Regions from separate parts of the Arthrobacter sp. 'calajunan' genome, predicted to be linked through region 1. Evidence: riboswitches for the same ligand, from Rfam matches in the RefSeq annotation. Region 1 holds a riboswitch; each other region holds the start of a gene.
The links. Region 1 has a riboswitch for S-adenosylmethionine ahead of RF641_RS04680 (O-acetylhomoserine aminocarboxypropyltransferase/cysteine synthase family protein). Riboswitches for the same ligand answer to the same signal wherever they lie in the genome.

Region 1 (7,456 bases):
CAATACCGATATGGAAGCGACCTCGGGCGATTCGTCATCCAACGAGCAATCGCTGGCAGTACGCCGGAGCAGACACTACATTTTTCGATCCGAGCGTCCGATAGAGTAGCGGCGGCGGTACGTGGTATGCAGGGTGAGAAGGGATTCCTCACCATTGAACTGATGAAATTCACTACTCAGGTCGGAGAGGACTTCTCGGAAGAATCATACTTGCTTGCTGCTGGGCAAACAGACACGGGCCAGCCCGTCGATGCTGAGCTGGTTGAACAAATCCTCGACCTCACCTGCACTCGTATTAGCAATTCGCCCCATATCGATTTAGATCCTGTTTATTCAGCACTTTCCGCCCAAGCCACACAGTACAACCGGTACGTGCAGAACCGGACCGCGCAATTCAGCATCGAGCAAGGTGATCTAGTTGAGGCTCGCCTCAAGGATCACAAGGCAAAATACGACGCCGAGGTACGCAAACTCAACAAGGAAGAAGAAGAAGTTCGTGCGCTAGAGCGGCGTGCCAGCAACCTTTCGAAACGACTCCAACTCCGAAAGGATGCTCAACGACTGGCAAAGCGCGCAGAGAGTCTGTATGACGAATTCAAGGTTGAGCGTAATCGTTTGCGCCGGAAAGCGGATGACTACCTAGAAATGATCGAACAAGCTTTGAAAGGTTCAGATCGTCGCGAACATATCCTAACTATTCGTTGGCAAATCGACGAGTAGAGCTTCAGTATCGTCCGTGACACATCGCGTTCGATATGGGAATTCACAGGCCGTGCAAGGTACACCGTGGATTCACCAGCCGGAACGCGTTCGGCAACCTCGCAGCGCATCCAGACGCGCACACCATCATACATGGCTTCACCACTTTCCAGCCGGGTTCAGGTCTGGGCTTGGGCAAAGCGGTCGATGCCGCTGGTTGCACCGAGCTTCGTCCCTTCGATGTCCTGGGCATCAAGAAAATGCACAACCACCGATGCCGCCTGGGCAAGCCCCCCCCCGGCGGCCGAGGACAGCTCGGAAATTGAGAACAACAGCAACTGTGGCTGCCCGCTCACCGAAGCCACCGAGGACGCAGTCAGCGCCACTGGGCTCTGGCCTGCGTCGGCGGTAATCAGCGTTGCGCCGCCACTTCGGTTTTAGACGCTTGCGCCGACAAGCTCCTCGCGCAGCACAGCGGCCCCGGCGCTCAGCGCACTGAGCTTGGCCAGCGCCACATCACGCGGGAACGGAGCCATGCCGCAGTTGGTGCTCGGGATGAGCTTGTCGGCATCCACGTACGCCAGCGCCTTGCGCAGGGTTTCTGCCACCTCGTCAGGGGTCTCGATCTGCTGATTTGCTACGTCGATGGCACCGAGCATGACCCGCTTGCCGCGCACCAGCTCCACGACCTCCACCGGGACGTTCGAATGGTGGGACTCAAGCGAAATGGTGTCGATGGAGGAGCGTTGTAGCAGCGGGAAGGACTTCTCGTAGTGGCGCCACTGGGTGCCCAAGGTCGCCTTCCAGTCGTTGTTCGCCTTGATGCCGTAGCCGAAACAAATATGCGCCACGGTCTCCGCCTTCAGACCCTCGCAGGCGCGTTCCAGCGCTGCCACACCCCAGTCGGCCACCTCGTCGAAGAAGACGTTGAACGCCGGCTCGTCGAACTGGATGACATCCACGCCCGCGGCTTCCAGCTCCATGGCTTCCTGGTTCAGGATGGCGGCGAACTCCCAAGCCAGCTTCTCACGGCTGCCGTAGTAGGCGTCGTGCAAGGTGTCCACCATTGTCATCGGGCCGGGCAGCGTCCACTTGATCTGGCGGTCGGTCAGCGTGCGCAGGAACTTCGCATCCTGAACAAACACGGGGGCCTTGCGCTCCACCGCGCCGACCACGCTGGGCACTCTGGCCTCGTAGCGGTCGCGGATCAGCACCGTCTGCTTGTTCTCGAAGTCAACACCTGACAGGTGCTCGATGAAGGTGGTCACGAAGTGCTGGCGGGTCTGCTCGCCGTCGGAAATGATGTCGATTCCGCGCCGGGTTTGCTCCAGTACCGCGGCGCGCATCGCGTCCTGCTTGCCCTCGGCCAGCGCCGCCCCCTCAAGCTTCCATGGCGACCACAGGGTTTCGGTTTCCGAGAGCCAGGAAGGCTTGGGCAGGCTGCCGACGATGGAGGTGGGAAGCAGGGTGTTGGTCATAACTGGTCCTTTGAATTCGTGAGGTGTTCAGGGGCGCTTAGGCGGCGGGGACGGCGTAGCCGGCGGCCCATGCGTCGAGCAGTTCGCGGTTCGGGGTGATGAAGTGTTCTTCGGTGTACCTGCCCTGGCTTGCGCCCAGGCGGGTGCGCTCCTCGCGGTCGTAGGAAACCTGGGTGCGCGAGAAGTCCTGCGCGCCCAAGGAAGGCCGGTAGACCGCTGGGGCGGGGGAGTTCGCGTTGTAGATCTCCGGGCGGTAGATCTTCTGGAAGGTCTCCATGGTGGCAATCGTGCTGGCCAGCTGCAGGTTGGTGTAGTCGTTCAGCAGATTGCCGCGGAAGTAAAAGGCCAGCGGGGCAACGGAGCCGCCAGGCATGAAGTAGCGCACTCTCAGGCCCATCTTCGCAAAGTACTCGTCGGTCAGCGAGTAGTCGTCCTGCTGGTATTCCAGGCCCAGCACCGGGTGGATGTTGCCGGTGCGGCGGTAGGTCTTGGAGGTGGAGACGCTGATGCAGATCACCGGCAGCTGCTCGAAGCGCTGGCGGTAGGCTTCCGAGTCAAGGAAGTGCTGGAAAAGCCGGCCGTGCAGCTCCCCGAAGTCCTCCGGGACCACCGGTTTGCCCGAGGCGTCGGCAGTTGCCGGCAGCAGCACGCTGAAGTCGTAGTCCCGCACATAGGAAGAGAAATTATTGCCCACGATGCCGTGGGTGCTCGTCCCGGTGTAGCGGTCCAGGATGCTGGTGTTCAGCACCTCCAGCAGCGGGAAGTCCTGCGCCCCCTGTGCCGAGTTGAAATGCACATTGGCTGAGATGATTTCCAGCTGGAGCGTGAAGCGCTCGCCGTCCGGATTGTCCCAGTGCATCAGGGAATTCAGGCGCCGGTCGATCATCGTCAGCGCGTTGCCCAGGTTCTCCCGGCGGTTCTCGCCGCGGGCCAGGTTCGCGAAGTTCGTGGTGATGCGCGAGCTCTGGGCAGGGGTGTAGTCCTGGTTGAAGTCAGTGCCGGAAATGCTGAAGGTCAATGCGTCTGCCATGGCGGCCAATCTGTTGGTCATGGGCCTGGACAGGCCTGAATCAAGTGGATGCCTCAATCATGCAGGGCCTTTTTCGATATCGGGTAACTGGGGCTAACTATGGATTGATATAGACTCAGCCTATGGTTCAAAAGGCAAGCGGCCTGACGCTGCAACAGCTTCGCTACTTCACTGCGGTCGCGACCGAGGGATCGATCTCCGCGGCCGCCGACCTGCTCTACGTGGCCCAGCCGAGCATGTCCGCGGCGATGAAGGAGCTCGAAGCCCGCCTGGGGCGCACGCTGCTGGTGCGCTCGGCCAAGGGCGTGACGCTCACTGTCGAGGGTGCTGAGTTCCTGGGCTACGCCCGCCAGGTGCTCGAACAGGTGCAGCTGCTGGAGCATCGCTACCTGGGCCGCCCGCCTTCCCGCCGTCTGCTGGGCATCTCGACCCAGCACTACTCGTTTTCCGTGGATGCGTTCGTGCGCATGGTCCAGGCCAGCGGGGCCGAGGAGTACGAATTCTCGCTGCGAGAGACCCGCACCGAGGAGATCATCGAGGACGTGCGCACGTTGCGCAGCGAAATCGGCATCCTCTACCGCAACGACTTCAACCGCAAGGTCATCGACAAGCTGCTGCGCGAATCCCGGCTGGTGTTCCACCCGCTGTTCCTGGCCGACCCGCACATCTTCATCTCGCGCACCAACCCACTTGCATCCCGCCGGCGCGCCACCCTGGAGGACCTCGAGGACCTGCCGCGGCTGACCTTCGACCAGGGTGCGAACAACTCGTTCTACTTCGCCGAGGAAATCCTCTCCACCCTCTCCAGCAAGCGCGAGATCAGGGTCTCGGACCGTGCGACCATCTTCAACCTCATGATCGGCCTGGGCGGGTACACGATCTCCACCGGCATCATCAGCGACGAGCTGGACCCGTCCATCGTCGCCATCCCGCTGGACATCGACGAGCGGATCGAGATCGGCTGGATCGACCACGCTGCGATTCCGCTGACCGAACAGGCCCAGCGCTACCTTGAGGAAGTGCGCTCGGTGGTCTCCGAGTTCGGTGTGCACCTGATGGGCTGAAACGTCATAATGCGTCTTCATTTCGACCTCACGCGACACATATAAGCCCCTAATCTCCGGAACCCAGCGGTTTTCGCCCCAGTCGACACGTCACAAAGGCCATACGGGGCCATGCCCAGCATGACGAAACCGCGACATATGACGGGCCGCGGCGCTGCATGAAGCGTCGGCCGCACTCCCGCTTGCGCCTGGCGGTGCCGGTGCCCAACCATGGAACTACCTACCCATCAAGAGCGACTAAGAGATCTGGCTCGTCGACGTCGCAGCAACCATCGGGAAACCGAAAGGTGCTAATGCCAGGAACGATGGAGCAGCTCCGAGCCGCGTTATAAACCGCGGCGCTGTGCCTCGTACCGTGATGTCCAGGCCGGCAATCGGCCTGGCACCGGCGGTGCGCGGCACCGTGTTCGGTGCACTCTCTCGTGGATTACACAACGAGAAGGAGTACTGCCATGGCCCAGCCACGAGACCTCGCACAGCAGTCAACCGCGGCGATCCACGCCGGATACACCCCGAGCGGGGACTACCGACCGCTGACCGTGCCGCTGTATTCCTCCGCGGCCTATGAATTTCCCTCGCATGCGGATGCGGTGGAGAAGTTCGCCCTGCGCCAGTCGGGCTTCACCTATTCGCGCACCGGGAACCCCACGGTGTCGGTCTTCGAGCAGCGCGCCGCCGCCCTGGAGGCCGGAGCCTACGCGGTGGCCACCGCCACCGGCCAGGCAGCCGTGGCACTGGCGCTGTTGGCGCTGACACAGGGCCCGAAGCACATCGTGGCCTCCAGCCAGCTGTACGGCGGCACCGTGGACCTGCTCACCGATTCATTCAACGACTTCGGCATCCGCATCAGCTTCGTGGACCCAGACGACCCGGCGGCCTGGGAAGCCGCCATCGAGGAAGACACCCGCGCGTTCTTCCTTGAATCGGTCACCAACCCGCTGTCCACGCTGCCGGACCTGCCTGCGCTCAGCGAGATCGCCCGCCGCCACAACATCCCGGTGGTCGTGGACAACACACTGGCCACCCCTGCGAACTTCCGGCCGCTGCTGCACGGCGCGGACATTGTGGTGCACTCGGCCACCAAGGCCCTGGCCGGCCACGGCCAGGTGCTCGGCGGCGTAGTCGTGGATTCCGGGACTTTCGATTTCTCGGACCCGGTCCGCTGGGCGCAGATCGCCGCGCCGCGGGCCCGCTACGCCGGCACCTCGCTGCTCGAACGCTACGGGGCCGGAGCCTATTCCATGCTGGTGCGTTCCAAGTTCCTGCACGACTTGGGCCCGACCCTGCCGGCGGCCAGCGCCCATGGCATCCTGACCGGCATCGAAACGCTGTCCGTGCGCACCGCCGCGGCGCAGCAAAACCTGCTGCTGTTGGCAAACTTCCTGCAGGCCCACCCCGCGGTGGCGCAGGTGCACCACCCCAGCCGGCCCGGGCACCCGCACTTTGAGCGGGCCAAACGCTTCTTCCCGCGCGGCACCGGCAGCGTGCTGGCGGTGGAACTGCACGACGAGGCCCTGGTCTCCGCGTTCATCGACAGCCTTGAGGTGATTGTGTTGGCCGCCAACATTGGCGACACCCGCACCATGATCGCCCACCCTGCCACCATGACCCACTGTCGGCTCTCCGAAGCGCAGTTGGCCGACGCGGGCCTGAACCGCGCGGTGCTGCGGATCTCGGTAGGGCTGGAAGACCCCGCAGACTTGATCCGCGACCTGGACCGCGCGCTGAACGCGGCCCAGGCCGCGACCCGAGAGGAGAGCTTCGCATGAGCGGCTTCAATACGCTGGCGGTGCACGCCGGCCAGGAAAAGGATCCGCACACCGGTGCGGTGATCCCTCCGATCTACCAGACCAGCACCTTCATCCAGGACGGCATCAACGTGCTGCGTGCAGGCCACGAGTACTCCCGCGGTTCCAACCCGACCCGCAACGGGTTCGAAACCCAGCTCACCGCCCTGGAAGGCGGAGCCGCAGGCTTCTCCTTCGCCTCCGGGATCGCGGCGGAAGACGCGCTGCTGCGGGCGCTGCTCGCCCCGGGCGACCACATCGTGCTGGGCGCCGACGGCTACGGCGGCACCAATCGGCTGATCACCCGCCTGCACCACAAGTGGGGCATCACCGCCAGCGCCGTGGACATCACCAACCTCGACGCGGTGCGCGCAGCACTGCGCCCGAACACCGCGCTGCTGTGGGTGGAAACTCCCTCCAACCCGCTGCTGGGCATCGCTGATCTGGCAGGCTGGGCCTCCGTGGCCGCGGAAGCCGGCGCGCTGCTGGTCGTGGACAATACCTTCGCCACCCCGTACCTGCAGCGCCCGCTGGAATTCGGCGCGCACGCGGTGGTGCACTCGACCACCAAATACATCGGCGGGCACTCGGACGTGCTCGGCGGCGCGGTGATCGTGGGGGAGCACCTGCACCGCGGGCAGTCGCTGGCCGAGGCCGTGGGCTACCAGCAGTTCGCCGGCGGCGCGGTGTCCGGGCCGCAGGACAACTACCTGGCCTCACGCGGGTTGAAGACCCTGGGGCTGCGCATGGAACGTCACTGCGCCACCGCCTCCACGCTGGCCGGATGGCTGGAGGGCCGGCCGGACGTGGCCCGCGTCTACTACCCGGGGCTGCCCGTGCATCCCGGCCACGAGCTGGCCGCCCGCCAGCAGCGCGACTTCGGCGGGATCCTCTCGCTGCAGCTGGCCGACGAGGCAGCGGCCCGCGCCTTCGCGGAGTCCATGGATCTTTTCCAGCTCTCGGTGTCGCTGGGCGGGGTGGAATCGCTGGTCTGCTATCCGCGGGAAATGACCCATGCGTCGCTGATCGGCACCCCGCTGGAAATCCCTGCAAACCTGGTGCGGCTGTCGGTGGGAATCGAGGAAGCCGACGACCTGCTGGGGGACCTGGAACGCGGGCTGGCCGCAGCTGCCAAGGCATCCGAAGCGGGCAGCCTCCAGTATCGGAGCCTGACCACCGCCTGATGCGCCACCGAAGACCGAATGCGGGCCTTCCTCGTTGGAAGGCCCGCATCAACGGTTAATCGTTGGCGCGGCACAAGCGATTCTCACCTGTGGCGCACGTCAGGCAAGGAATACTGGGTTCCGAATGTGATGAGATCCGGTCAGCTTGATCGGGGAACCAAAATGACAACTGCATCCAGGGAGCCGAACATGTCGCAAGATTCAAAGAAAACAC
Region 2 (7,456 bases), on a different contig from region 1:
GTGGGTGCGCGGCCGATCAGCCGGGCGAGGTCCGAGCCGTGCACCTCAAGGGCGCCGTCGCGGATACGCACGTCGGTGTCCACCAGGATCTCGGCGTAAACCTTGGGAATTCCGGACTGTTCGTAGATGCCGGCCAGGGTCTGCGGGTCCAGATCCCGGTAGGTGACCTCTTGCCCGGTGGCGGCGCCGAGCGCTCCGGCCAGCTGGCCGAGCGTGAAGGACTTGTCTCCGCCGAGCTCGTAGATGGTTCCCCCGGCAACCTGCTCATCCAGCAGGACGGCCGCTGCAGCCTCGGCGAAGTCCGCGCGGGTGGCGGCGCTGATTTTTCCCTCGCCCGCCGCGCCGAGGATCACCCCGCTGTTGAGGTAGCCCATGAGCTGGTCCGTGTAGTTCTCGGTGTACCAGCCGTTGCGCAGCAGGACATAGGGGATCCCGGATCCTGCCAGCAGGTCCTCGGTGGCCACGTGTTCGGCGGCCAGCTTCAGCTGGCCGGTGCGCGCGTTGGCGATGGATGTGTAGGCGATCAGCGACACGTTAACACGACGGGCGGTATTGATGATGTTCTCGTGCTGCGGGATCCGGTGTCCCACGTCGCTGCCGGAAATCAGCAGCAGCCTGTCGACGCCTTCGAGGGCCGCGACGAGCGTGTGCGCCGCGTTGTAGTCGGCGACGCGGGTCTCCACGCCCTTGGCTGCCAAGGCGGCGAGTTTCTGCGGGGACCTGCCGAGCGCGACCAGGCTGCCCGCTGGGGCGTCCCGGGATAACAGCGCATCGATAACGAGGGTGCCGAGTTTTCCGGTAGCTCCGGCGACTGCGATCTTCATGAGTTTCCTCCGTTGACGGTTACCGTTGCCAACGACGTGCCGGCCGAAGGCATTCCCGCGGCCGGTGGCAGGTCAGTGCAGAACTTCCGAAAACCTAGGATGCGGCGCTCAGCTCGCTGGCGCTTGCCTTCAGCAGGTCCTCGAAGATCGACTTGTTCCACTGGAACCCGCGCTTCGCCTCGTCCAGCACCGCTTCGGCATGCGAGGTGTTCGCCCCGAAAACATCGAGTTTGTCGCGGTAGGAATCCTTGTAGATTTTTGGCTTGTCGATGGCCTCGAACTTCCACATGTTCAATGCTTCATCGGGAATGGAATAGTGGCGGGATACGAGCTTTCCGATGGCTAGGCCGCCGGACAGGTCTCCCAGATAGCGCAGGTAGTGGTGGGCGACGAGGCGCGCCGGTTCCGCCGCCGAGGCGCGGATTGCCGCAACGTAGGCCTCGGTGGCCGGCAACGCCGCGGGGATCTCCTTCAACCCGTGGGCCGGCAGCAGGACATCCAGGTCTTTTGCAATCTGCCCACTGCGTTCAAGTGCCGCGTCGAAGATTTGGCGAAGTTCCGGATCCGCGGCAAGCACCCGGACTTCCTCTTCCAACGCACCGTAGATGTAGTGGTACTGGGCAATAAGCAGCATGTAGTCGCGTGCCGAGCGTTCCCCGCCCATCAGCGTGGTGATGAAGTCGCTGGATTCTGCGGCGTGGTGATCTTCCTGGGTGACGCTGCGAAGCCGGGCGGAAAACTGTGTTGCGTCGGTGGCGGTCATGTTGCCCGTCTTTCTTAGCGCGATTGGAATGGCGAAATTGCTTATTATGGCTAACCTAATTTCCGGTTCCAATCGAGGGTTGTTCCATTCCGCAGCAGACGGTGATTTCCGTGTTCACCGGACGGCGGACGCATCGGCTTGGGAAGCGGCAGGCCGTGGTCGCTGATATCGCGATTTTGCCCCACTAGCTCCTTCACCCATGGAGCCGCAACAGATCTTGCGTCCTGGTGCCGAGTCAAGAATTTGTCAGAGCTGTCGACAAGAATCGTCACAAGACGCTTTGTGACGTGCAAAATGACTCGTTTCAAGAGCGTTGATAACCGTTGCTGGGTTTCATGACGTTTTACTTACGTCACGCTTGGTCACATTCAACTCCGTGTTCGACACTGAAATTGTTCAAGAAATTGGACACCACACCATCCAGAGCGACTGAGAGACCTGGCTCGTTGACGTCGCAGCAACCACCCGACAGCGGAAGCGGTGCTAAGGCCCGGACCGATGGAGATCTTTTACTTCTCGATGCTGACGATCGTGTTAATCAATCGCAAAGCAGGGAAGAATGCTCCGCCTTAAGACGAAGTAAGGAGCGAACATGATCCACTTGCAAGACGTGACGACAACCTTTGGCGAAGGGGAAAACAAATTTACCGCCGTCAAGAACGTAAATCTTGACATTGCACAGGGCAGTATCCATGGCATTATCGGGTTCTCTGGGGCCGGTAAATCCACATTGCTGCGAAATATCAACCTCTTGCAAAGACCGACATCAGGGAAGGTGCTGGTCGAAGGTATCGACCTGATGTCACTCAATGAAGAGGAACTGCGCGCACAGCGGCATCAGATCGGAATGATTTTCCAGCATTTCAATCTGCTGAACAACCGAACAGCCGTTCAGAATGTTGAACTTAATCTGAAGTTCCAGGGCGTCCCAAAAAGGGAACGGCGCCAGCGAGCGTTGGAAGCACTCAGTGTTGTGGACCTGTCCGACAAAGCATCGGCCTATCCCGGCCAGCTATCTGGAGGCCAAAAACAACGGATTTCGATTGCAAGGGCGCTGGTTACGGAACCGAAAATTCTGCTTTGCGACGAGCCCACTAGCGCGGTTGATCCCCGAACGACCGCTTCGGTGCTGCAATACCTCAGCGACATCAATGCCAATCTCGGGATCACGACAATTATCGTCACGCACGAAATGAACGTCATTAAGGCAATTGCAGACAAAGTGTCGGTCATGGAAGACGGTTCAGTAGTTGAAGAATTTGAGCTGAGAAGTCTGAAGGAACCAGGTTTTGAACCACAAACTTCAATTGGCCGCTATTTGATTAGCGATGAAATTAGCCTGCAGCGCAGGAACAAAACCAATGAGCTTGCAACATCGGTCTTCGCCTAGATCGAAAGGGAGAAGAAACTGATGAACAACCTAAATGTACTGCTGACCACTCAAGGGGTATCAAGCTTCACCATCGAGCGAGTAGCTGAACTGGCACCCGAAATTTGGACTGCTATTGCGCAAACGCTAGCGATGCTCCTTGTCTCGATCCCTCTTGCAGTTCTGATAGGAACTCCATTAGGCATCTGGCTATATTCCATGTCACCCAATGGATTGCGTCCGCGGCCGCGACTGCATCGAGTAGTCGACGGGATCGTGAACACTCTGAGGTCGTTCCCGTTCCTGATCTTGCTTATCGCGATCATTCCATTCACCAGATTCGTTGTAGGAACAACCGTTGGCACGGCAGCGGTGATCGTCCCACTTACCATCAACGCTATCCCTTATTTTGCTCGGTTCGTCGAACAGAACATCACTCAACTCGGTTCAGGCGTTGTCGAAGCAGCACAGGCAATGGGTGCAACACGAGGACAAATCATCAGAGATGTCCTCCTAGTCGAAGCTAAACCGGCTCTCCTGTCTTCCATGACGATCATGACCGTCAGCTTTATCTCTTACTCAGCAATGGCCGGACTTGTAGGCGGCGGTGGCATCGGGGACTTTGCAATTCGCTACGGCTATTACAGATATGAAACCGGAGTCATGCTCATTGCGATCATTCTCATGATCCTCATGGTTCATGCAGTTCAACTTTTGGGAACCACGTTCTCGCGACGCGCAGACAAGCGCTAACCAACAAACCTCAGTCTTCGAATAGAGATCAAATCATGCAGAAAACAACTCGTCGTTCATTCCTGGCATTGGCAGCTAGTGCAGTGGCAGTCATGGGACTAACCTCCTGCGGGCTATCCGGTGGAAACGCCGCATCCTCCGACGATAAGACGATCAAGATGATCGTTACGGAATCAGCTCCCTCGCAGGAACCAACCAAGATCGCTCAGAAGATTTTGGAACAGCAGGGTTGGAAGTTGGAAGCCACATACGTTACCGACATCGTTCAGCCTAACCATGTGGTTTCCAACGGAGAATACGACGCGAACTTCTTCCAGCACGGAGCCTATCTTGAGCAGTTCAAAAAGGATCAGAATGTGGATGTTGAACCTGCGTTCTACACATACAGTTCGCCGGCTGGTGTGTATTCGTCGAAATACAAGTCGGCATCTGAACTGCCGGACGGGGCAAAGATTGCGTTGCCTGTAGACCCCGCAAACAATGGCAGGGCCTTGGCCCTCTTGGACAAAGCAGGGCTTTTGAAGGTTACCGAGGGAAAGAGCGTCATCCATTTGTCGCAGAAAGACATTCTGGAGAATCCGAAGAATTTCAGTTTCGTCGAGGTGGATCAGCAGTCTCTGTCGAAAACCCTGCCAGACGTTGATGCCGGATTCTTGTTTGCCCGCCTTGGAGCCGAAATTGGCCTGACTCCTGAAGATGCGCTGCTCTTTGAAAAAGAAGAAGAAGCCCTTCCGTATATCAACCTCGTTGCGGCCAAGCCGGGATTCATGGACACGGAAAAAGGCAAAGCACTTGAAGCTGCCTACCACTCTGATGAAGTCCGCGACTGGTACAAGAACTACCTTGATGGCGCATTGACCACCCCTTGGGATCGCGATTGGAAGGCCGACTTCGCGACGTGGAATAAGTAATTTTCGATCGAGGCTCGTTCCCCATCCGTCTCAGCTCGAGAGCGAACGAGCCCTCTTTTTAGCAGGATTTATGAGCGTCAACAAGTCGCCACTAGTTTTTGGAGAGAAATGAGCCTGCAAGCAACTGATTTAGTTGGCAGCGAAGCCGCCTACCAGCAGCTCTCGGCCCGCTTCAGCGAGGTATTCGCGCGCATCGCCGAAGGCACTCGCGAACGCGAACAGCAGCGCATCCTGCCCTTCGAGCAGGTCCAGTGGCTGAAGGACGCCGGATTCACCACGCTGCGCGTTCCGGCCAGCCACGGCGGGGATCCGGTCAGCCATGAGCATCTTTTCCGCCTGCTCATCGAACTGTCGGCCGCCGACTCCAATGTGTCGCACCTGCTGCGCAGCCATTTCTCGTTCGTTGAAACCATCGCGCTGCAGCCGCAGGAATTCCAGGACCGCTGGTTCCCGCGTGTGCTCGCCGGGGAGATCTTCGGCAATGCCGCCACCGAGCGCGGCGGCAACGCGCTGGGCAGCACCAACACCAAGCTCGTCAAGTCCGATGCCGGGTGGGTGCTGCGCGGCGAGAAGTACTACACCACCGGCTCGATCTTCGCTGACTGGGTAGTTGTCATGGCGACCACGGACGGCGTCGAGGGGCGCCAGTACGCGGTGGTCGACCGCCGCGCCCAGGGCGTTGAGATCCTCGACGACTGGGACGGCTTCGGCCAGCCGCTGACCGGCACCGGCACCGCGATCTTCACCAACGTCGCGGTGGACGAGCAGAACATCATCCAGCGCAAGGTGGCCTCCACCCTGGAGCCCGCGTTCTTCCAGCTGTGCCTGCTCTCGGTGCTGGTCGGCATCGGCAAGGCCGCCCGCAACGAAGCCGCCCGGATCGTCGCCACCCGCACCCGCACCTTCAACACCGGCTCCGGCGCGCTGTTCAAGGACGACCCGCAGATCCAGGAGCTTGTGGGACGCCTGGCCTCCAACGTCTTCGCCGCGGAATCGATTGTGGTGTCGGCGGCCCGAGACCTGGACGCCGCGCTGGACCCGAGCCTCGGACTGGATGCGGAGGCCGCCTTCCTGCGCGCCGAGCTCGCGGTGCAGCAGGCGCACGTGGCGGCCCCGAAGCTGGTCCTGGACGCCACCAGCGAGCTCTTCGACGTCACCGGCGCCTCGGCGGTCTCCACCTCCAAGTCGCTTGACCGCTTCTGGCGCAATGCCCGCACCGTCGCCACCCACAACCCGGTCGCCTTCAAGGCCCGCTCGGTGGGCGACTACTTCATCAACGGAACCATCCCGACGGGACTGCACTCGATCGGCGAAGCCAAGGGAGCCAAGTAGCCATGGGAACCTTCGACTCGCGGCCGCGCTTCCTGCTCTCGGCCTTCCTGATGAACACCTCCAGCCACATCCTCGGCGGCATGTGGCGCCACCCTCAGGCCGAGCAGCACAAGTTCAACGAGCTGGCGCTCTGGGTGGAGCTGGCCAAGAAGCTGGAAGACGCCAAGTTCGACAGCCTGTTCTTCGCCGACGTGGTGGGCTTGTACGGCGACCACGAGGGCGGCTGGGCCTCGCTGGTGCGCAAGGGGCTGCAGGTTCCGAGCCAGGACCCGCTGGTGCTGCTCTCCGCGCTGTCCGCCACCACCAGCGACATCGGGCTGGCCATGACCAGCTCGGTGGTGCAGGCGCACCCGTTCCAGTTCGCCCGCCAGGCCTCCACGCTCGACCACCTGTCCAACGGCCGCGTGGCCTGGAACATCGTGACCAGCGTGCTGGAGAACGCGCACCGAAACTTCGGCGGCGACAACCTGGTCGCGCACGACGACCGCTACGCCTGGGCCGAGGAGTACGTGGAAGCCGCCTACAAGCTCTGGGAGGGCTCTTGGGAGGACGATGCGCTCAAGGCAGACAAGGAGTCGGGCATCTACGCCGACCCGGCCCGGGTCAACAAGATCAACCACCGCGGCCAGCTGTACTCGATCGACGGGCCGCACCTGGCCCTGCCCAGCGTCCAGCGCACCCCGTTCCTGTTTCAGGCGGGGTCCTCGCCGCGCGGCTCGCAGTTCGCCGCCACCCATGCGGAGGCGACGTTCCTGTTTGCGCCGCACCCGGAATACGTGGCCAAGAAAAACGCCCAGCTGATCGGCAACCTCGAAGCCGCCGGCCGCACCCGCACGGATATCAAGGTCTTCGCAGGGCTCTCCTTCGTGGTCGGTTCCACCGAAGCAGAGGCCAAGGCCCTGGAAGCGGAATACGACCAGTATCTAGACCTGGAGGCCATCGTTGCCCATATTGGGGGAGGCATCGGCGTCGACCTCGGCGGGCTGGACTTGGACACTCCACTGGGCGCGGTGAAGACCGAAGGCGCCCAGGGCGTGCTGGAAGCGGTACTGGCCTCGACCCCGGGACGCAATCCAACCCTGCGCGACCTGGCGAACTACCGGGCCAAGGCCCAGCAGATCGTGGGCACCCCGGAACAGATCGTCGACGAGCTGGAGCGCTGGCAGGATGCCGGGATCGATGGGCTGAACATCATGAACCACGTGCTGCCCGGCTCGTACGACAACTTCATCGAAGGCGTCCTTCCGGAGCTGCGCCACCGCGGCCTGGCGCAGAGCGAGTATGCGCCGGGAAGCCTGCGGCAAAAGGTCTTCGGACGCGGGGACAAGCTCCCGGCAAACCATCCGGCAGCCCAGTACCGCGGCGCCTTCACCGAATACTCGGCCGCAAATTCCGAGGCCAGCCTGCAGTACCAGGGCTAGCAACAGAGCTTGGCAGGCAGATGCAACTGGGAGGGGATCTGCCTGCCATTTCCTGATCCGCAGACTTTCACCGGCAACGGCGG
Region 3 (7,456 bases), 240 kb from region 1:
GGTCGGCGATTCTTTCACCGAGGGCGTGGGAGACCCCGATCCCCTGGCCCCGCAGTCCTTCCGAGGCTGGGCCGACCGTCTGGCCCAGGAGCTCAGTCGGGGCGTGCCTGACTTCGCCTACGCCAACCTCGCGATCCGCGGCCGGCTGATTGCCCAGATCATCGAGGAGCAGGTCCAGCCGACCATTGATCTGAAGCCCGACTTGATTTCCATCTGCGCCGGAGGCAACGACGTGCTGCGCCCGGGAGGGGATCCGGACAAGATCGCCGACCAGCTCGATTCCACGATTTCCCGGCTGAATTCCACGGGGGCCACCATCCTGCTGTTCACCGGGCCGGATATCCGGGACACCCCGGTGCTCGGAAGCATCCGCGGCCGCGTGGCCATCTACAACGAGAATGTCCGCACCGTCGCCGCACGCTACGACGCGATCGTGGCAGACATGTGGGCGCTGCGCGAACTGCACCAGCCGGTGATGTGGTCTGCGGACCGCCTGCACTTCTCGCCGCTGGGCCACCAGCGCATTGCGGCGATGGCACTGGATGCCTTGAACGTCCCGCACACGCTTGACACCCGTATCGACGCAGTCGAGGACACCCGCAGCTGGAAGGAAGCGCGGATCGAGGACCTGCACTGGGCCCGTGAGCACCTCGCCCCATGGGTACTGCGCCGGCTGCGCCACCAGTCCTCGGGAGATGGCATCACCGCCAAGCGCCCCACCCCGATGCCCTTTGCGGACAGCGCCCCGAACGACTCGCTGGGCGCCGGCGACAGCGCCCGATAGCCCCCGGACACGGCGGAGGCCGCGCCACCGATAACTGGTGGCGCGGCCTTCGCTTTGTGCGTGGATCAGTCTTCGTCGAAGACCAGGGTACGCAGCACCCCATCCAGCTGGGCGGCGTCCGTCAGGAAGCCGTCATGGCCGATCGGCGAATCGATGTAGTGCACGGGCTTGGGTGTGGCCAACGAGGCGGCCAGCTTCACCGACTGCTCCGGGTAGTACAGGCGGTCCGATTTCACGGCGGCCACCAGCACATTGACCTGCTCCAGCCGAGCCAGCGCCTGCTCATAGGAGCCGTGCCCGCGCGCCACGTCGTGGCTCATCAAGGCCTCGGTCAGCACCAGGTAGCTGTTCGCGTCGAAGCGGTTGACCAGCTTGCTGGCCTGGTGGTCCAGGTAGCTTTCCACCTGGTAGCGGCCGCGCTTGCCTTCGAAGGGGCCTGCCGGCACCTCGCCCTCCTGCGCCTTGCGGCCGAAGCGGTGCTCCAGCTCCGCCTCGGAACGGTAGGTCAGGTGGGCCAGCCGGCGGGCCAGTCCCAGCCCCTCGTCCGGGCGCGCCTGGTTCAGGTAGTAGTCTCCCCCGGCGAAATGCGGATCAAGCCGGATGGATTGGGTCTGCACCTGCGCGAACGCTATCTGTTCTGCGCTGGCTTGGCCGGTGGAAGCCATGACCACCAGGTTCGCGACCTGCTCAGGGAATTCAACCGCGTATTCCAGGGCCCGGGCTCCGCCCATGGACCCGCCGAGCACGGTATGCCAGCGCTCAATTCCCAGCTGCGTAGCCAGCCTTTGCTCCAGCCGTACCGAATCCTTGATGGTGACGAACGGGAAACGCGAACCCCACGGCACACCTTGCTCATCCAGCGATGCGGGGCCGGTGGATCCATTGCAACCGCCGACCATGTTCACCGAGACCACGAAGAAGCGGTCGGTGTCCACTGTCAGGCCGGGGCCGACGAAGTCCTCCCACCAGCCGTCGGTCTGCGAATCGCCCCGGGAGACGTGGGCGTCTCCGGTCAGGGCGTGCATCACCAGCACTGCGTTGCTGCGCTCGGCATTCAGCTCCCCCCAGGTTTCGTAGGCCAGGGCCACCTGCGGCAGGTAGCCGCCGAACTCGAAGGAGTACTCGCCCACGGACGCACGGCGCAAAATGCCGTGGGTCCCTTCGGCGAGCTCTTCGGTGCCGATGGTGTCTTCGGTAGTCACAATGGATGCCATGCCTAGCGGGTTTCCTGCAGTTCCTTGCCCTCAAGGGCTGCGACCGCCTGGAACCCAAGCTCGAGGTCGGCCAGGATGTCGTTGATGTTCTCCAGCCCGACGCTCAGGCGCACCAGTCCCGGGCGCACCCCGGCGGCCAGGCGCTCCGCGTCGGAGAGCTGGGCGTGGGTGGTGGAGGCCGGGTGGATGACCAGCGAGCGGACGTCACCCAGGTTCGCCACATGGGAGTGCAGCTGCAATGCGTCCACAAAAGCCTTGCCGGCTTCGACTCCACCGGGCAGGTCGAAGGCCAGCACCGAGCCGGCGCCCTTCGGGCTGTACTTGCGTCCGCGCTCGAACCACGGCGAGGATTCCAAGCCGGCGTAGGCCACAGCTTCCACATCCGCGCGGGCTTCGAGCCAGTTCGCGACAGCGGAGGCGTTCTCCACATGGCGTTCGATGCGCAGGGACAGGGTCTCCAGACCCTGGGCGATCAAGAACGCGTTGAACGGCGCCGGGGCCGAACCCAGGTCGCGCAGCAGCTGTACGCGGGCCTTGAGGATGTAGGCCAGGTTGGCGCCGAGGATGCCGTTGACGCCCAAGTCGCGGGCGTAGACCAGGCCGTTGTAGGACTCGTCCGGGGTGTTGAAGCTCGGGAAGCGCTCGGGATCCTTGGAGAAGTCGAAGTTGCCCGAATCCACGATCACGCCGGCGATCGCGGTGCCGTGGCCGCCGAGGAACTTGGTGGCCGAATGGATCACGATGTCCGCACCCCATTCGATGGGACGGATCAGGTACGGGGTGGCCAGGGTGCTGTCAACCAGCAGCGGCACGCCGACCTCGTGGGCGATCGCGGAAATGCCCTCGATGTCCAGCACATCCTGGCGCGGATTGGAGATGGTCTCGCCGAAGAACGCCTTGGTGTTCGGCTGGACGGCGTCGCGCCATTCCTGCAGGTTGTCCGGGTCGGAAACGAAAGTGACCTCGACGCCCAGCTTCTTCAGCGTGTGCTTGAGCAGGTTCTGGGTTCCGCCGTAGAGGCTCGGGCTGGCCACCAGGTGGTCGCCGGCCTCGGCGATGTTCAGGATCGCGAAGGTGGTTGCCGCCTGGCCAGAGGACAGCAGCAGTGCGCCCACGCCGCCTTCGAGGTCGGCGATGCGCGTTTCCACGGCCTCGGTGGTCGGGTTGCCGATGCGGGTGTAGATCGGCTCCAGCTCCTGCAGGGCGAAGCGCGCTGCGGCGCTTTCGGCGCTCGGGAAGACGAAGGACGTGGTCTGGAAGATCGGCAGGGAGCGAGCACCGGTAACCGGGTCAGGGCTCTGTCCTGCGTGGATCTGACGGGTTTCAAACGACCAATTGTTGCTCATGGCAGCCTCCAAAAGTTCTGTAACTATGGGGGTACACCACTGAACACACACCACCGGGAAGAACCTCAACGAGGTGCTGCCAGAGGGGTAACCCGCGCTTGTCCTTGACGCCGAGCGGCTCAAGGGCCAGGTCTTCACCCGGGGCACCCCACCGCGGTTGGAGGGTTGCCGCCCAGTAAGCCGGGGCTTGTTACTGGGACTCATGACCTGCGTCCAGTGTGCCCGAAAATCGAATATCTTGGCAACCCGAGGCCGGATCCAGAGTCTCAATCGGTCATATTCGCGTCCGAGCGACGTCTTATTGCACAGAATTCGACAAGAGTCCAGATCTTAGGATCACCTAAGTAGAGACTGGGATCACATTGTTGTCATGATTGGCACATGATGAGGCTAGATCACGTTACGTACGCATGCGGCCCGGATGGGCTGATGCCAACCGCTGAAAGAATTGCAGAGTCCCTGGGCCTGGAATTCGTCAAGGGAGGCGTGCATCCACGGTTTGGAACTCGCAATGTAATTTTCCCGCTGAAGCACAACCAGTACCTTGAGGTCGTCGAGGTACTGAACCATCCGGCCAGCCTCAAGGCACCTTTCGGACAGGCCGTGCGCGCGCGCTCCGAGCTGGGCGGCGGCTGGATGGGTTGGTGCGTGTCATTGGACGACCTGAGCGGAGCGGAAGAACGCCTGGAACGCAAGGCAGTTCCCGGGAACCGCAAGTTCCCCGACGGCCGCGAACTGACCTGGCAGCAGATCGGCATCAAGGGCCTGATCGCGGATCCGCAGGTGCCCTACCTGCTGCGCTGGGACGATGGCACCGAGGACCTGCATCCGTCGCGCGCGCTGGAGCCTACCGGTGAAATCAGCGAGATCAACATTGCAGGATCCCGCGAGCGCGTGCTTGAATGGCTGGGGCAGCCGGAGAACGTGAATCTCGGACCGGTGACCACCAAGTACCAGGCTCCCAACGGGACGCCGGGCATCCTGTCGGTAACTTTCAATACCGCCAAGGGCACGGTCGTTCTCTAGGAACATCGAGGAGCACAGCACAAGGTAGGCGGGGACAATGGAGTCTCCACCTACCTTTGCTTGTTAATTGGACGGTTGGTGCAGCCCTAGGATCCGGGTAGCGGCACCAGCTGGCAGTTTTCGACTCCCGCGGCCGCCCGCTTTACCCAGCTGATTTGGGACTGCTCGTCCAGCGCGTTCAACGCGTCGAGCTGCTCAGACTCGGCCGAGTCGAAAAAGTCCCGGTCTGCCTTTGTAGTCCACCATTGGTACAGCAGGTTGGACTGCGCCCACATGTGCTGCTGCGCTTCGGTTTCGGCACTCGAGGTGCCAACAATGCCGTGGCTCGCCGCAAGGCTGCCCAAACATTGCTCAGTGGGGTTGACCGACATTTTCATGGCCAGGTCCCACTTGACGGTTTCCGGGGAATAACGGTCCTCGAAGCCCAGCAGCAGACCGCCGGTTGCCTCGGCATGGGCCTTGCTGCTGGTGATGATGCGCGGCTGCTGGATTCCTGTGGCCTGTTCCAACTGGCCGACACCCGCGGTGATGTTAGACCTCCACTCGTTCCAGTGCTCCGCTTCCCCGGGCCAGAAACAGTACTCGTGCCCGTCGCCGGGTTCTTCGCAGCGCAGCTCGGAGGTGCGGCTGAGCTGCTGCTCTTCGCCGGCATCCTGCGCCGCCAGCGCCCCGCCGCCCCAGAGCACTGTCAGCGACAATGCTCCGGCCACGGCCAGCGCGCGACGCGCAATTCGGTTCATGTTCTGCGCCTTGACGCAGATGGCCAGCACGCCCAACATCGACCAGCCCAGATAGCACAGGGCGACTGCCTGGATGACTATGGGATTCGGTGCCGAATCCCGGGTGCAGCACCCTGAAAGCCCTGCCATGTTGCTCAGCATGGGGCCAGGGGCCACCAGGGAAAGCAGTTGCAGTCCGGAGAACAACACGATGCTCAGCCCGATGGCCAGCTTCGGGGCGAACAGCAGTCCCAGCCCCAAACCGCCCAGGCACAGGCCCAGCATCATGAGCATGGAGAGCAGGAATAGTCCGGGGTCGGGGACGAACACTTCGCCCATCCGGTACATAACCGTCGCGTAGCCCAGCAGGTAGGCGCTGGCACCGACAACCAGCGGGGGCGCCAGCAGCTGCAGGGCGGTTGCCGCGATGCGGTGCGGTCCGCGTACCCGGCGCAGGGCCGCGATGCCGAAGCGGCCGCCCACCCATGCGGCGTAGGTGCCCAGCACGACGCCGCAGAAGAGCATGCCGAAGGAGGAGGCGACGCTCAGGCCTTCCCTGCTGGTATGTTCGGTCTCCACCGGAACCAGCAGCGCCAAGAGCTCGGTGAGGATCAGCATCGCCATCAGCGCGAGGCAGGCCCGCGACTTGCTCCAGAGTTCGGCGAACTGCATGTTTTCCCTTCGAGTTCCCGACGGATGCTCTCATCAGGAAGGCTTTCATCAGATTGGCGGATATTTTGTACCGGAGTAACTTTATCCGCTTTTTCTGGACGTCCGCTTCAAATACCCTGCTGGTTAGGGAACCAGCCGTTTGCCCAGCACTGCGACGTCCAGGCGTTCGAAACCGAGTTTTTCGTAGAACTGCGTAACCGAGTCATTGCCGGCGCGGACCATCAGCTGGACCTTGACGGTTCCCCGGGCGCGCAGCCATTCTGCCGCCGCTTCGACGATGCGCCGCCCGCAGCCTTGGTCCTGCAAGTCGGGGTCGACGGCGACGTAGTAAAGCCAGCCGCGATGCCCGTCATCTCCGGCCATGGCGGTGGCGGCCAGCCGCTCCCCCTGGACGAGCGCCAGGATGGTGGACTCAGGGCCCGCAAGGGCCTTGCGGGCGTCGGCGTGCGGATCGTTCCACGGCCGGGTCAGCCCGGTGTGTTCCCACAGCGCGACGGCGCGCTCGACCCAGGCCTCGGAAAGTTCGATTAATTCCATGTCAGAAGGCTATGGGAAGGCTACGCGCCGATGCCAATCGCCGGTCCGAGCAGCAGGTAGCCGACGAAGCCGATGGCATCGAGCAGGAAGTGCGCGATCACCAGGGGCATGACTCGGCCGTAGCGGTGGTAGACCCAGCCGAACACCACACCCATGACCACGTTGCCGATCATCGGCCCGATGCCTTGGTAGAGGTGGTAGCTGCCGCGGATCAGCGCCGAAGCGAGGATCGTGGTCCACAGTCCCAGCTTGAGTTTGCGGGCGTAGGTGAACAGGAAGCCGAGCATGATCACTTCCTCCAGCACCGCGTGGCGTGCGGCCGAGAGCATGAGCACCGGGACGCTCCACCAGTAGTCCCCGAGGTTCGCGGTGGACAGCGCCGTGGTGATGCCCAGGGCCCTGCCCGCAGCGTAGACTCCGAGGGTTCCCAGCCCCATGGCCAGGAACAGCCCGGCACCCAGTAGGGTGTCCCGTCCTGGTTTGCGCAAGTCGAAGCCGATCATCGACGCGGTGGTGCCGGTGCTGTGTTTCATGAGATACAAGGCCAGCAGCACCGGGACCAAGGCGAAAACGATGTCCAGCAGCTGGTAGGTGAGGTCGAAGTACTCGCGCGTATTCAGCGGATTGTTCATCGAGGTCGTTTGCTCGGACAGCGGAGCCTTGGTGACCTTGTCGGCGAAGCTGATGATCGAGTACACCGCGCTCTGGCCCAGGCACAGAGCCATCACCAGCGCGATCTCGATCTTCAGCGTGCGCCGGTCCGCGGTCTGGGTGCTGGTCTGTGCATTCACGTCTTTGATCATAGACCGCGCATGCTGTGCGGACGCCCAGCGAACGGCCGCCGTGCGATAGCCTGAAGAGGCTGTTTTCCCTGATCCGCGAAGCGAGTTGCCTGTGTCCCGTCCCGCCACCGAAGCCGAGATGAACCTGGGCACGATGCTGCGCCCGGACCTGCTATGGGAAGGAGGGGTCGTCAACGAGGGTGGACAGTTCCACACCGTGCTGCTGGCCAACGAGCAAGCTGTCATCCGCATGGCCCGTACACCCCAAGCCAGTTCCCAGATGCCGCGCAGCGTCCGGCTCCACCGGCTCCTTGCCGAGCAGCTGGATTACCTGCTTCCCACTGACTGCAGCGACATCCTGTCCATCGACGGGCTA
Region 4 (7,456 bases), on a different contig from region 1:
CAACGGCGGCGGCGCAGGCCTGGTCCAGCCGGCATTCGATACCCTGGAGCACCGCGAACCGCGCATGCTGACCAGCGACCTGGCTCTGCGCTTCGACCCGATCTACGGCCCGATCTCCAAGAACTTCAAGGAGAACCCGGACCAGTTCGCCGATGCCTTCGCCCGTGCCTGGTTCAAGCTGACCCACCGCGACATGGGCCCGAAGTCCCGCTACTTCGGCCCGGAGGTTCCGGCCGAGGATCTGCTCTGGCAGGATCCGCTGCCGGCAGCTCCTGAGGTCACCCTGGGTGCCAAGGAAATCGCCGAGCTGAAGTCCCTGATCAACGGCGCCGAACTGTCGGTGCAGCAGCTGGTCTCCACCGCGTGGAAGGCCGCAGCGACCTTCCGTTCCTCGGACAAGCGAGGCGGCGTCAACGGCGGCCGCATCCGCCTGGAGCCGCAGGTTTCGTGGTCGGTCAACCAGCCAGCGCAGCTGAAGCCGGTGATCGCCAAGCTCGAGGAAATCGTTGACCAGTTCAACGCCACCTCCGAGATCAAGGCTTCCTTCGCCGATGTCGTGGTCCTGGCCGGCAACGTGGGTGTCGAGCAGGCTGCCCTGGCCGCAGGCCAGCAGGTAGAAGTTCCGTTCACCCCGGGTCGCGTAGACGCCACCCAGGAGCAGACCGACGTCGAGCAGTTCGCCTGGCTGGAGCCGGTCGCCGACGGCTTCCGCAACTACGACTCGGGCTTCCTGGACCTGCCAAGCGAGTACCTGCTGATCGACCGCGCGAACCTGCTGGGCCTGTCGGCTCCGGAGATGACCGTGCTGCTCGGCGGCCTGCGCGTTATCGGCAATAACTGGGACGGCTCCAACCTGGGCGTCTTCACCGACACCCCGGGCGCACTGACCAACGACTTCTTCGCGAACCTGCTGGAGCTCGGCCTGGAGTGGACCCCGTCGGCAGACGAGCAGACCTACACCACCACCGACGGCCGTTGGACCGGCAGCCGCGTGGATCTGGTCTTCGGTTCCAACTCCGAGCTGCGCGCCCTCGCCGAGGTATACGCTTCGGACGATGCCAAGGAGAAGTTCGTCAAGGACTTCGCAGCGGCTTGGGCCAAGCTCATGGACGCAGACCGCTTCGAGCTGGCCCGCAAGAACTAGTTCCCTTGCGCTAGCTTCTAGCTGAGAAGCCGGTGGCCGCCGCCTTCCTTCGGGAAGGCGGCGGCCACCGGTCTCTTCATTTGCAGTTGCTGCCGGCACAGTGTTGGCGGCATGCTCAGAACAGGGTGGCTTCGCCGCCGCCGAATTCCGGGTTCTCCAGCTTCAGCAGCTGCGTTTTCACGCCCAGTCCCCCGAGGTAGCCGCCCAGCGAACCGTCCGTGCGCAGCACGCGGTGGCACGGAAGCACAATGGGCAGCGGGTTCGTGGCGCAGGCCGAGCCGACGGCCCGCACCGCCTTCGGCTTGCCGATGTGCTCGGCCACTTGGGCGTAGCTCTGGGTCTGCCCGTAGGCGATGCGGCCCAGCTCCAGTTGCACCTGCCGACGGAACTCGGTGGAAAGCCGCAGGTCCAGCGGCAGGCTGAACTCCTGCAGCGCGCCGGAGAAGTATTGGTCGAGCTGCCTGGCCGCGTCGTCGAGCGATCTGTCGTCCTTCAGGATCCGCGGGCCCACCTTGTGCGCCAGGACATCGAGGATGCGCTCATGCCCCTCGGTTTCAAAGGCCACCCGGACCAGCCCGGCCTCCGTGGAGGCCAGCAGCAGCCCTCCGATCGGGCTGTCGACAATGCGGTAGGAGATCTCGATCAACTGCTGGCGGCGGGCATCATGAACAAATTTTTTGTTCAATTCGGCCAGGATCCGCTCTTCGTCCTGCGTCGCCGGGAAGGCGGTAGTCCGTTCGCTCATGACAACTCCTCCAGCATCTGCGCGTGCTTCCAATGGGCACGCAGGTTCTTGATTCCGTCGCTGCCCGCGCGGCGGGCGGCCGCTTCGGAACCTGAAAGGATCTGCGAGATCTGCGCGTAGCTCAACCCGCCCAGGTACCGGTAGGCGAGCACGAAACGCTGCTTCTGAGGCAGCGCCTTGACCGCCTGCCACAGTTCTCCATCCATGATCCTGGCTTCGGGCCGTCCCGCCTGCCCGACTTCTGTCTCGGGCAGCACCTCGGCCAACACCTCGGACGGGTTCTTGCGCAGTTCGTCGATGGCCTTGCGATGGGCGATGGTGACCAGCCAGGCCTGCACGTTGGCATCATCCGGCAGATCCGGATAGGCCTTGAGCGCGGCTAGGAACGTTTCCGACCACGCATCCTGGGCGCGATGCTCATCCAGCAGGGCACGGCACACACGCAGCACGGCCAGCCCATGGTCCTGGACAATCCGTTCGAACGGTATCTGCATGGCTCTCCCGGCAGCTGCTTCCCCTTGCGGGCTCTCACCTTGTAAACGTACCGCAGGCGCCGTTTGTGAGGTCGGGAGCGAAAATTTTTTGCTCCGCGGCGCCAAGGCGCAATCGGAGAAGCCAGCTACAGGCGCACCGTGTCCAAGTCAGCGGCGATTTCTTCCAGCCGCTTCAGGTCGATGTCGATCACTTCGCCGTTCTCCACGCCCTGGGGCTGCCGGCTTCCGGCGAGCGCGTCGCGGATAGTGCGCATGGTCGCGCCGTGGCTGACGACCATGATCCTGCGCCCCGCGTGCTCCTGCACCAGCTGGAGCAGCGCAGGCAGCGCCCGGTCAAGGATCTGCTGGTGGGTTTCCAGTTCGTGCTGCACCTCGGCGGCTTCCAGATCGCTGACCTCGGCCATGATGCGCCCCTCCAGCGGGCCGAAACTGCGCTCGGTCAGGGTGTGCACCGCCGGTCCGGTCTCCGCCCCAAGCTGCTCGGCGATCAGCGCCGCAGTCTGTTGGGCGCGGGCCAGCGGGGAGGCCAGCAGCAGATCCCAGCCTTTGCCCTTCAGGAAGCGCCCCAGGCTGCGTGCTTGGTGGCGTCCGGTCTCGTTCAGCTCGATATCGGTGCGGCCCTGCAGGCGGCCAGCCAGGTTCCAGTCGGTCTGCCCATGTCGTACCAATGCCAGCGCGGTGTCCATGACTCGAGCATAAGCGCAGCGCAAAGGTATCGAAGAATCTGTGGCGAGGGAAGCAATACGCAACGTTACGACTCATAGTTGGGTCATTTTCGGTCATGTTGCGAAGATTGTTACAACCATCCCGAGCGGCCGAGAGATCTGGTTCGATGACGCCGCAGCAACCTGCCACAGCCGGTGGATACGGTGCTACCGCCAGAAACGATGGAGCTGCTTTCCGCCTACCCGGCGTTCAAGCGACATTGACCGGGATTCCTGCCTCGATGGCTTCTGTGTTCGGCACGGAGGCCAAGAACGTATCGACAAGGAGTCATAAGCCACCATGGCAGACCACAAGTTTGGATTCCGCACCCGCGCGCTGCACGCCGGAGGCACCCCCGATGCCGAGCACGGCGCCCGCGCGGTGCCGATCTACCAGAGCACCTCGTTCGTCTTCAAGGACGCCGACGATGCCGCGAACCTGTTCGCCCTGCAGAAGTACGGGAACATCTATTCGCGCATCGGCAACCCGACCGTTGCCGCGTTCGAGGAACGCATGGCCTCGCTGGAAGGCGGCCTCGGCGCGGTAGCCACCGGCTCCGGCATGGCCGCGGAGTTCGTCACCTTCGCCGCGCTGGCCCAGGCCGGCGACCACATCGTGGCCTCGGCCAAGCTCTACGGCGGCACCATTACGCAGCTGGACGTCTCGCTGCGCCGCTTCGGCATCGACACCACCTTCGTCGACTCCAACGACCCGGCCGATTTCGAGGCGGCGATCGGCGAGAACACCAAGGCCGTCTACACCGAGGTCGTGGCCAACCCTTCCGGAGACATCGCGGACCTGGCCGGACTGGCCGAGGTGGCGCACCGCCACGACATCCCGCTGGTGGTCGACTCCACGCTGACTCCGCCGTACATCCTGCGCCCGATCGAGCACGGCGCGGACATCGTGATCCACTCGGCCACCAAGTTCATCGGCGGCCACGGCACGACCCTGGGTGGCGTGGTCATCGAATCAGGCACCTTCAACTGGGGCAACGGCAAGTTCCCGACCATGACCGAGCCGGTGGCCAGCTACGGCAACGTCTCCTGGTGGGCCAACTTCGGCGAATATGGTTTCCTGACCAAGCTGCGCAGCGAGCAGCTGCGCGACTTCGGCCCGGCGCTGCCGGCGCAGTCGGCCTTCCAGCTGCTGCAGGGCTTGGAGACCCTGCCCCAGCGCATGGACAACCACCTTTCCAACGCCAAGCAGGTCGCCGCCTGGCTGGAAGCCGACGAGCGAGTCACCTACGTGAACTACGCGGGGCTGGAATCCCACCCGCAGCACGAGCAGGCAGCCAAGCTGCTGCCGATGGGCGTCGGCTCGGTCTTCAGCTTCGGCGTCAAGGGCGGCCGCGAGGCCGGCGCCAAGTTCATCGACGCGCTGCAGCTGGCAAGCCACCTGGCGAACATCGGCGACGCCCGCACCCTGGTGCTGCACCCCGCCTCAACCACCCACCAGCAGCTCAGCGCCGAACAGCTGGTCGCCGCCGGCGTTCCGGAAGACCTGATCCGCCTGTCGGTCGGCCTGGAGGACGTCGAGGACATCCTCTGGGACCTCGACCAGGCGCTGGCCGCCTCGCAGGAAGGCACGCTGGAGTCCGACTTCGCGGCACCGGCCTACGACGGAGCATCCTGCGCCGTTCCCGCCGCTTCGAAGGGAGCGAACTAATGAGCACCGCTGAACGCACCTGGCAGGGCCCGGGCGCCGCGCAGCGCCTGAACATCCTGCGCGACACCAAGACCATCGCGATTGTCGGCGCCTCGAACAAGCCCTCGCGGGCCAGCTACTTCGTGGCCACCTACCTGCTGTCCTCCTCGAAGTACAAGGTGTACTTCATCAACCCGGTGCTGGACGAGATCCTGGGCCAGCCGGTGTACAAGTCGCTGGCCGACCTGCCGGAGTCCCCGGACCTGGTCGAGGTGTTCCGCAAGCACGAGGACATCCCGGGCGTGCTGGACGAGGCGCTGGCGGTCGGGGCGAAGACCCTGTGGCTGCAGCTGGGCACCTGGCATGAAGAAGTGGCCCACCGTGCCGAGGCCGCGGGCCTGAACGTGGTCATGGACCGCTGCGTGAAGATCGAGCATGCCCGCTTCCACGGCGGGCTGCGCCTGGCCGGATTCAACACCGGCGTGATTTCCTCCAAGCGCCAGCTGCTGGCCTAGGGAATCTCCGGGACGAACACGGCGGTGCCGCCCTTCTGAATGAAGGGCGGCACCGCTGTGTTGTCTTTTTCGGCGCTACTTGACCAAGTAGCCGCGCAGGTCGTCCAGGATCTGGTTGGCGCCGGTCGGGCCCAGGCCCAGGAACCAGACGTCGTCGTTCACGCGGATGGCCTGGCCGTCCTTGACCGCCTGCATCTGGCCCCAGAGCGGACCTTCCACCGCGGCCTTCTCGCCGGTGGCTTCCGGGGTTCCGTAGGAGGTGTAGAACAGCCAGTCGGAGTCGGCATCCGCCAGGTTCTCCGCGGAGATTTCTGCGGCCAGGTCGTCGATGTCCTGGTTGTCCGGACGAGAGAATCCGGCGTCGGCCAGGATCACGCCGATCAGAGACTTGTTGGCATACAGGCGGATCTTCTCCGGCATGAAGCGCAGCAGCGAGATCTTCGGATCGCCCTCGACGTCTTCGTTCAGCGCGGTGGCCTTGGCCTGGTAGTCGTTCAGCACGGAAACCGCCTTGGTTTCCTCGCCCAGCGCCTCGCCGGCCAGCAGGAAGTTCTCCTTCCACGGGAAGCCCGGGCGGATGGAGAAGACGGTCGGGGCGATCTGGTTGAGCTGGCTGTACAGCTTGTCTGCGCGCAGCTGGGAGCCGATGATCAGATCCGGGTTCAGCGCGGCGATGGCCTCCAGGTTCAGCTCCTGGATGGTGCCCACGGTCTTGGCATCCTTGACCTCGTCGGCCAGGTAGCTCGGCACGGAGTTCGCGCCCTCGGTGGACGGGATGCCTACCGGGGTGACGCCCAGGGAGAGCACCGCGTCCAGCTCACCGGTATCCAGCACGACCACGCGCTGCGGTTTGGCCTGGATTTCGGTGGTGCCGTTGGCGTGGGTCACGGTGCGGGGGAACTGGCCGGCTTCGGCATCCGAGCCGAACTTGGCGGTTTCCTCATCCGCGGTCGTGAAGCTCTGGCCGCCTACGGCAACGTCCTTGTTACCGGCGTTGGAGTCCGAGGTGCTGGTGGCTGCGCCGCAGCCGGCGGTGACTGCAACCATGAGTGCAGCGGTGGCGCCGAGGATGGTGCGGCCCCACGAAGTACGAGTGTTCAAGAAATTCACAACGCCAATATACCGTATTCAGTTGCGCACCTTGATAGGTAAGCATCATCTACTGCAACATTCACGATAAGGTGTTCCAGTCACCATTCTCAGCGTGAAAGTGCGACCCCCACACCGTGAAGACCTTATCTCCACCCGATGATTTGCAACGTAGCAAGTCACCGAGCAAACATTTGTTGATTCTCGGGATGCTGGCGGTCCTGCTGGTCGCTCTGGCCACCGTGTCGCTGACCATCGGCTCAAAATCCCTGAGCCTGCAACAAATTTTTTCCGCGCTGGCAGATCCCGTGGAGTCCGTTGAGCGCAGCCTCATCCTGTCCTCGCGGCTGCCGCGCGCGCTGCTGGCAGTCTTCGCCGGCGCCGGGCTGGGTGTGGCAGGGTTGCTGGCCCAGTCGCTGACACGCAACCCGCTGGCCGAACCGGGCATCCTGGGTGTCAACGCCGGCGCCTCGCTGGCCATCGTGACCGCTGTCGGGTTCCTGGGCGTCTCGGGGTTCGCCGGCTATGTCCCCTTCGCCTTCCTCGGCGCCCTGCTCACCGCAGCGCTGGTCTACCTGATCGGCCGTCCCCGCGCGGGTTCCTCGGACCCGGTGCGTCTGGTGCTCTCGGGTGTAGCCATCGGCGCGATCTTCACCGGACTTGGCACCGCCCTGTCGCTGGTGCGCCCGCAGGCCTTCGACCAGCTGCGCGCCTGGACCATCGGTTCGCTGCAGGGCCGGGACGCCTCCATCATCGTTCCGCTGGCGCTGCTGACCGCCGTCGGAATCCTGCTCGCTGCGCTCTGCGCGCGGTCGCTGGACGGGCTGGCGCTCGGAGACGACGCGGCCACCGCGCTGGGCGTGAACGTGCGCAACACCCGCATCCTGGTGCTGATCGCCATCACCATCCTGGCTGCCTCGGCCACCGCCGCGGTGGGCGCCATCGGCTTCATCGGCCTGATGGCGCCGCATGCCGCGCGCCGGCTGGCAGGTTCCGGCACCGGCTGGGTCATGGCCTACACCTGCCTGCTGGCACCCATGCTCCTGCTCGTCGCGGACGTGCTGGGCCGCGTCATGCTTCCCGGCGAGCTGCAGGCCGGCGTGGTCTGCGCGTTCAT

Region 2: another riboswitch for S-adenosylmethionine. It lies ahead of RF641_RS12430 (methionine ABC transporter ATP-binding protein); the one in region 1 lies ahead of RF641_RS04680 (O-acetylhomoserine aminocarboxypropyltransferase/cysteine synthase family protein).
Region 3: another riboswitch for S-adenosylmethionine. It lies ahead of RF641_RS03580 (bifunctional o-acetylhomoserine/o-acetylserine sulfhydrylase); the one in region 1 lies ahead of RF641_RS04680 (O-acetylhomoserine aminocarboxypropyltransferase/cysteine synthase family protein).
Region 4: another riboswitch for S-adenosylmethionine. It lies ahead of RF641_RS12335 (O-acetylhomoserine aminocarboxypropyltransferase/cysteine synthase family protein); the one in region 1 lies ahead of RF641_RS04680 (O-acetylhomoserine aminocarboxypropyltransferase/cysteine synthase family protein).

Annotation. Positions count from the first base shown of each region.
Region 1 is NZ_JBKZDY010000002.1:461,788-469,243, reverse strand. It holds gene RF641_RS04705 (SNF2-related protein) at 1-720, shown strand, start outside; gene RF641_RS04700 (flavin reductase) at 879-1,115, opposite strand; gene RF641_RS04695 (methionine synthase) at 1,137-2,177, opposite strand; gene RF641_RS04690 (putative oxygenase MesX) at 2,215-3,207, opposite strand; gene RF641_RS04685 (LysR family transcriptional regulator) at 3,330-4,271, shown strand; SAM riboswitch class I at 4,493-4,583, shown strand; gene RF641_RS04680 (O-acetylhomoserine aminocarboxypropyltransferase/cysteine synthase family protein) at 4,724-6,040, shown strand; gene RF641_RS04675 (cystathionine gamma-synthase) at 6,037-7,242, shown strand; gene RF641_RS04670 (hypothetical protein) at 7,432-7,456, shown strand, end outside.
Region 2 is NZ_JBKZDY010000007.1:115,031-122,486, forward strand. It holds gene RF641_RS12420 (SDR family oxidoreductase) at 1-824, opposite strand, end outside; gene RF641_RS12425 (heme oxygenase (biliverdin-producing)) at 919-1,587, opposite strand; SAM riboswitch class I at 2,001-2,092, shown strand; gene RF641_RS12430 (methionine ABC transporter ATP-binding protein) at 2,180-2,977, shown strand; gene RF641_RS12435 (methionine ABC transporter permease) at 2,999-3,709, shown strand; gene RF641_RS12440 (MetQ/NlpA family ABC transporter substrate-binding protein) at 3,745-4,620, shown strand; gene RF641_RS12445 (acyl-CoA dehydrogenase family protein) at 4,729-5,952, shown strand; gene RF641_RS12450 (NtaA/DmoA family FMN-dependent monooxygenase) at 5,955-7,373, shown strand.
Region 3 is NZ_JBKZDY010000002.1:225,696-233,151, forward strand. It holds gene RF641_RS03570 (SGNH/GDSL hydrolase family protein) at 1-784, shown strand, start outside; gene metX (homoserine O-acetyltransferase MetX) at 850-1,998, opposite strand; gene RF641_RS03580 (bifunctional o-acetylhomoserine/o-acetylserine sulfhydrylase) at 2,001-3,344, opposite strand; SAM riboswitch class IV at 3,434-3,552, opposite strand; gene RF641_RS03585 (VOC family protein) at 3,726-4,370, shown strand; gene RF641_RS03590 (hypothetical protein) at 4,457-5,761, opposite strand; gene RF641_RS03595 (GNAT family acetyltransferase) at 5,885-6,298, opposite strand; gene RF641_RS03600 (CPBP family intramembrane glutamic endopeptidase) at 6,319-7,101, opposite strand; gene RF641_RS03605 (phosphotransferase family protein) at 7,193-7,456, shown strand, end outside.
Region 4 is NZ_JBKZDY010000007.1:90,862-98,317, reverse strand. It holds gene katG (catalase/peroxidase HPI) at 1-1,144, shown strand, start outside; gene RF641_RS12350 (methylated-DNA--[protein]-cysteine S-methyltransferase) at 1,260-1,889, opposite strand; gene RF641_RS12345 (RNA polymerase sigma factor) at 1,886-2,383, opposite strand; gene RF641_RS12340 (histidine phosphatase family protein) at 2,509-3,069, opposite strand; SAM riboswitch class I at 3,183-3,277, shown strand; gene RF641_RS12335 (O-acetylhomoserine aminocarboxypropyltransferase/cysteine synthase family protein) at 3,389-4,756, shown strand; gene RF641_RS12330 (CoA-binding protein) at 4,756-5,250, shown strand; gene RF641_RS12325 (ABC transporter substrate-binding protein) at 5,326-6,360, opposite strand; gene RF641_RS12320 (FecCD family ABC transporter permease) at 6,549-7,456, shown strand, end outside.